One region of the Clostridium malenominatum genome, then DNA from elsewhere that is predicted to be linked to it. Evidence: a T-box and tRNA genes for the amino acid it is inferred to sense, from the RefSeq annotation. Region 1 holds a T-box; the other regions hold tRNA genes.
What was found. A T-box is a leader RNA that pairs with one kind of tRNA and senses whether it is charged. The one in region 1 lies ahead of leuS (leucine--tRNA ligase), so its partner is inferred to be a tRNA-Leu.

Region 2: it has a tRNA-Leu gene. The T-box ahead of leuS (leucine--tRNA ligase) is inferred to sense a tRNA for this amino acid. The anticodon was not compared.
Region 3: it has a tRNA-Leu gene. The T-box ahead of leuS (leucine--tRNA ligase) is inferred to sense a tRNA for this amino acid. The anticodon was not compared.

Annotation. Positions count from the first base shown of each region.
Region 1 is NZ_BAAACF010000003.1:324,758-326,964, reverse strand. Features, by position in the region: gene leuS (leucine--tRNA ligase) at 1-935, opposite strand, end outside; T-box leader at 992-1,196, opposite strand; tRNA gene ABDZ69_RS13415 (tRNA-Gln) at 1,246-1,321, opposite strand; gene ABDZ69_RS13410 (hypothetical protein) at 1,375-1,881, opposite strand; gene ABDZ69_RS13405 (J domain-containing protein) at 1,912-2,207, opposite strand, start outside.
Region 2 is NZ_BAAACF010000012.1:169,938-172,144, forward strand. Features, by position in the region: gene ABDZ69_RS16550 (IS4 family transposase) at 1-923, opposite strand, end outside; tRNA gene ABDZ69_RS16555 (tRNA-Leu) at 1,084-1,165, opposite strand; gene ABDZ69_RS16560 (lytic transglycosylase domain-containing protein) at 1,201-1,782, opposite strand; gene coaE (dephospho-CoA kinase) at 1,739-2,207, opposite strand, start outside.
Region 3 is NZ_BAAACF010000012.1:177,660-179,866, forward strand. Features, by position in the region: gene ABDZ69_RS16585 (YjiH family protein) at 1-722, opposite strand, end outside; tRNA gene ABDZ69_RS16590 (tRNA-Leu) at 884-970, shown strand; gene ABDZ69_RS16595 (hypothetical protein) at 1,072-1,212, opposite strand; gene ABDZ69_RS16600 (MATE family efflux transporter) at 1,281-2,207, opposite strand, start outside.

The DNA of each region.
Region 1 (2,207 bases):
GGGTTTATTGCATAGGAGCCTGTGAACACTCCAGTTTTTTCTCTTGTTATTGATTGCCTTTCAATATCTGATTGCTTTTTCGTCTCTTCTTTATAAGCTTCTACGTCAGCTCTATAGTATTCTGTTGTAATTTCATCTACCAACGGATTTTCAGGAGCTAACACCACATAAGTAACTCCAAATAAAGTATCTGCTCTAGTGGTGAATACATTGAAAGAAAGCTCTGAATCGGACATTTTAAAGGTAGCTTCAGCCCCAATAGACTTTCCTATCCAATGTTTTTGCATAGCCTTAGTTTTTTCTGGCCAATCTAATTCTTCAAGCTTTTGAAGTAATTCTTCTGAGTAATCTGTAATTTTAAAGAACCATTGAGTTAAATCTTTCTTAGTAACTTCGCTGGAGCATCTCTCACATTCGCCATCAAGAACCTGTTCATTAGCAAGTACTGTATTACAACTTGGGCACCAGTTGACAGGTGCATTTTTTCTATAAGCTAATCCTTTTTCATAAAGCTTTAAGAATAACCATTGAGTCCATTTATAGTAATCCTCATTACAGGTTATTACTTCGTTTTCCCAGTTAAACATGGCTCCCATAGCTTTTAGCTGTTTTTCCATAGTAGCTATGTTTTTCATGGTAGAGTCCTTTGGATGTATTCCTGTTTTTATTGCAAAGTTTTCTGCTGGAAGTCCAAAAGCATCAAAGCCCATTGGCTGAAATACATTAAAGCCTTTCATCCTCTTAAATCTAGCCCAAGAATCTACAGGACCATAGTTAAACCAATGTCCTGCGTGAAGATTGCTACCTGATGGGTAGGAGAACATTTCTAATACATATAGCTTTTCTCCTTCTTTATCTTTATCAAATTTATAAAGATTGGTGTCTTCCCATTTTTGTTGCCATTTTTCATCAATGTGAGTTCCGTAATTACTCATATTTATCCCTCCTGTTTTTAATATAATATCCTAAAAAACAAAAAAACCTCCATCTCCAAAGAGACGAAAGTATGCTTCGCGGTACCACTCTAATTAAAGTCTAATTTAGACTTTCACTTAAAACTTTAACGGAATTACCGTACTTGCCTATAGAGCAAATAAACTCCCAGGCGAGTTCATTTTCTATCACTACTATTTTTCACCAACCAATAGTTCTCTTAAAGGGAATTGAAAATTACTACTCCTGTTCACAGTTTTTAAATATTAAACTATACTATTAAAATAAAAACTCTTGATTCCTCAAGAGTTCTGGCTGCCCATGCTGGACTCGAACCAACAAAATGCCTGCTCCAGAGGCAGGTGCCTTACCATTTGGCTAATGGGCATCAACTTTTTTGCCAATAGCGACATTATCATTATATCAAAATATAATTTACTGTCAACTGTTTTTCCTGAAAAACTTAGCTGCCTTGTGGATAAATAAGGTCAAGGCATAGTCGTATAGGAAGAAGGATACTTCTAATAATATTAGTATTATTGGCAATGGTAAAGGAAGCTTATTCAAGTCAAAGTTTGGAAGAACTAAGTAAATAGCTAAATAAGCTATATAAAGGCATAGGTTGAAAAAAACAAATTTAGCTATCAGTTCTAAATGTAAAGTTCCTATTTTTTCTATATACAATTTTATTATTCCGTAAATTCCAAAAAATATTATATACAAGAAAACGGAACCTTTAAAACCTATTATAAATAGGCCGAGCAAACTAGTACTTGTATATATGCCTAATGCGACTTTGATATTAGTCCCTATTACTCCTAAGGGTATTAGAGCAGAAGATATTACTAGTAAAAACAATTTATTAGTAGGAGCAATGGTACTAAGATATATAAAAATTACCCCCAGGGCTGAGAGAATTCCACCTTTAGTCAAATAAGAAGTTTTCATTAATAATACCTCCATATTGATTCAGATGCTTTAACAGCAACTTATTAAATCTCCACCACAACATTCACAAAAACAGTCTAAACAATAAAGAGTTGTACAAATATCACAAAAATCAGAGTCTCTGCCGTATCTACTATTTTGATAGGGCTGTCTATAAGTATTGTTCATATTATTTATTCTACTTAGAGTATCTCTATACTCCATATTGGAAGGGTCCATAGCCGTTGCTGTCCTTAGATAATTAATTGCAGAATCATACCAACCCTTTTTAAGGTTTATTACACCCATTAAGTAATTCCACTCTGCATTTCTTAAAGAAATTCTTG
Region 2 (2,207 bases), on a different contig from region 1:
ATAAATTTTTTTATTCTAAGGTTTTGCTTAATCCACTTAAAGAACAGTTCTATTTCCCATCTATGTTTATAGATTTTTACTATATCTGAGACTGACATATCAAATATGTTAGTTATAAATGTAATGGCTTCGCCGTTTTCGTCAAAGGTCATTATTTCTCTATAACTTTTAGAAGTCATATTTTTAGAGTAACTTGTTCCTAAAATCACTTCAGTATCATATATATCTTTATATGGTTCAGAAAATATCATGCGCTCTTCCATAACTATACCATTCTTTACACCTCTAGTAACAAATTTTATACCTTCATTACTAAGCTCATCATACCATTTATAATTATAATATCCTCTATCAAAAACATATATACTACCCTTGTCCTCGAAGAGGCCATCAATACATTTTCTATCATTTACTGCGCCTTTAACTATATTGATTTTCTCAGGAAATTCTCCGTTAAATAACGTGCTTATTTTTATAGCAGCTCGCCCGCTATCTATTTTGAAATAGGGTGCAAGTTTTAAAGCGACTAAAATAACAGTTGAATCAATAATTTTTACTGGAGGAATGTCTTTTAGCAGCCTAACGGCTCCAAACCTTCGTTTGGCTTTATTGACTAGATAATAGAATATATCCTCAAAAATTCTATAGTCTCTTGTAGCATTTTTTCTTGAAAATTGAGATATACTTGGTACATTAATAAGGCTCCTAAGCTTTCTATTTGATGAAATTTCACTTTTAGCTTCCCTTAAACTTTTACATCCCCGTATGTTTAGATATAGCATTGAATTTATATGAGACCTAGTATCAAAATGCTGACTTCTATAATCTCCTTTATACTTTTTTATGGTTTTAGCTAGAAAATTACCTCCAATTTCCGCTATTAATTTATGAAAAACTAATTTATTATTTTTATTATAGAACATTATAAAACCTCCTTGTGAATGGTTGCTTGTCACTTCCATTTAATCACAAGGAGGTTTTCTTTTTCATTATTAAATTATTACCAATTATTTAGTGTCAATGTGAAAGCATTTCTTTAATGCAACACTAGAGGGTTTTTACCTCTCTTTAAATTTTAAATTTTGGTGCGGATGACGGGATTTGAACCCGTACGGTCTCCCGCTACCCCCTCAAGATAGTGCGTCTGCCATTCCGCCACATCCGCGTCACATTAATATTATACTACTAATGTTCTTAATGTCAATATTCTTTAGAATATAAAAATTTGTACACCTTATAATTAACTTTTATTTTTTTAATGTATTTATCCGTTTCTTTAAAAGGAATATAATAAAGATTTTTTCCATCCTTCGAATGCTCCTCATCCTTTAGCCATTTTTGAACATTTCCTCTTCCCGCATTATATGCAGACAGTACTACATCCATATTATCTCCAAATTCTTTTCTGAGATTATCTATGTACCAGCACCCCATGGATATATTCCTTTCAGGTTCATAAAGCTGATCTATAGTGAAATTCTCTATTTTCATTTGTTCTGCTATCCATTCTCCTGTGCTACCAGTTATTTGCATTAACCCATAAGCGCTTTTATGAGATATAGCATGAGTTTGGAAATTACTTTCTGCTTTAATAACGGATAAAATCAGGTAGGGGTCTATATTATATTCTCTTGCATTTTCATTTATTACTTCCCAATGTTTTAAAGGATATATTTTTTTCAACACGTAAGGAATTTGAGTTATCATTAGTGCAACTATTACTATAAATATTATTCTTTTAATTAGCTTTTTCAACTGCTTTCCCAACTCCCCGCAAATCATTGATGAATGTAATTAATAAATCTACTTGTGCTTTTGTTTCCTCAATGCTCTTAGTATTATCTATAACAAAGTTAGCCTTTTCTCTTTTTTCATCTAAAGATATTTGAGCATTAATTCTATTTGCTATCTCTTCATCCTCTAGCTTATCTCTTCCCTTTACCCTTTTCATCTGAGTTTCTCTATCCACCCATACCACTACATTTAAATCCATGTGTAAGTGCTCATTCTGTTCAAACAGGGTAGGTGCATCTACAATGCAAATTTCTTCTCCATTGCTTTGTAGCTCTTCCATTAAGCTATTAATTTCTTTCTTTATATATGGAATTATTATTTTTTCGTACTCTTTTCGCCTTTTGTCACTTTTAAATATATAAGAGCCAAATTCCATTCTTTTTAAGTTTCCTGCTTCATCTACGAATTCGCTT
Region 3 (2,207 bases), on a different contig from region 1:
AAAAAAGTCAACCAAAAATAAGTATTCCATAAATGCATTATATCAAGGGTTTTTGCTACTATAATCATAAATGTTGCTGAAACCGTTGAAAATCCTGTGGCTATAATACAAGCTTCTTTCGTTGTATACTTTCCTTCTTTATAAACTCTATTAGTTATTAATAGTGCTAAGGAATAGCTACCCACAAAGGACGCCACTGCATCTATGGCTGACCTTCCTGGAGTTTTCCATAAAGGCTTCATTATAGGTCTTGCAAATACTCCTACAAATTCCATTAATCCATAGCTAACTAAAAAGGCTAGGAATACTGATCCTATAGGAACAATTGTAGATACCGGAACAACTACCTTTCCATATACGAAAGGAATCATATCCGCTTCAAATAATGGCTTTGGACCTATTTTAAATACTGCCATATAAACCACTACAACTCCTATGATTTTTAAAAATGAAAATACCTTGTTTACGGTATTCTTCTTCCATGTTCCACTGACAAATGGATATATTCCCCCTATAGTTACTATTAATGGTCCATATACATTATTGAAATAAGGTATTTTTCTAATATTATTTACAATATGGTCAATAGGTATAGTTTTACTTGTGCCTATAGTAATAGGTATAAAAAACATAAAAATTCCAATGGCGCTGTAAAGAATGAGTTTTAAAGCATTACTGGTTGTACTATTTTTAAGTTTAAGATTAAGATTTGATTCTCCCATTTTAACTCCCCCTTATTTTGTATAGTATATTTATATTATACAAAATTTTCCGTCAATTTTGAAGTAGTGTGATTAAAATTTTGTATACTTGCTTATTATATCTATAAATAAATTTAACTTGACTTATTTAAGTTAAATATGGTATTATTTTTTTATCACGAGCCGAAGTGGTGGAATCGGCAGACGCGCCGGACTCAAAATCCGGTGGGGTTAAACCCGTGCGGGTTCAAGTCCCGCCTTCGGCACCACTGTTATCCACACTTTTATGTGTGGATTTTTTATGTCTAAATGTCACTACGTTAAAAAATACATATAATTACTTAATGACATATGAAATCAAAAAAGAGTCTTATTTAGACTCTTTTCTTATACTCTTATATTTTGATTGTGTTCTTTCTTCAGGATTTATATAATCATAATCACCATTTTCAGTTTTTCTCAAACCTAATGAGGCCATTTGTTTCTTAGTGGTTTTACGTTTATTAACCATAAAAACCCCTCCTTCTCTAGTACTAGAATCACCAGTTAGAGAAAATTTATGCTACTTTGCTCTAAACATTACCTTCCTTTACTATCTACCAATATATTTCTATAAAAAGCTCTAAAACAAGCAATAGTTGTAAGCGCCGCCAATATATCCGCTATAGGTTCTGCCATTAAAACCCCACCTAATTTATTTGAAAAAAACCTTGGAAGTATAAAAATAAGTGGGATTAATAATACTACTTTTCTAAGCAATGCTAGCATAAGAGATATTTTCGCTTGTCCCAAGGCTAAAAATGTCTGTTGACAAGCTATTTGTGCTCCAAACAAAAAAATTCCTGCAAAAAATATTCTTATACTCCATGATGTAATTTCTACAAGTTGAGGTTTATTATTAAATATAGCTACGAAGGTTCCTGGAAATAACATAAGTAATGCCCACATAATTACTGTGTAAGTAAGACAACTTTTTAATAACAGTTTAAAAGTTTCTTTTACCCTATTTAACTGTTTAGAACCAAAATTATAGCTTATAATAGGCTGAGCCCCTTGAGTTAATCCCATAAGTGGAAGTAATACTATCTGCATAATGCTACTCATTATTGTCATGGCTCCTACTGCTAAATCTCCCCCATATACTTGCAACTTATTATTTAGTGATATTAATACTAAACTCTCAGTAGACTGCATTATAAAGGGCGATATCCCTAAAGCCATGGTAGATAATACAACTTTGTAATCTGGAATAAAATATTTTTTTCTGATTTTTATTATACTTTTCTTTCCAAATAAAAATACGACAACCCATAGAGCTGATACTATTTGAGCTATGATAGTAGCCAATGCTGCTCCCTTAACACCCATATTAAGCCCAAATATAAATATAGGATCTAATATAGTATTTATAACAGCACCTACTAATACTGTAATCATACCTGTTTTAGCAAAGCCTTGAGTATTAATAAAAGGGTTCATCCCTAAAGCAATTTGAACGAAAACAGT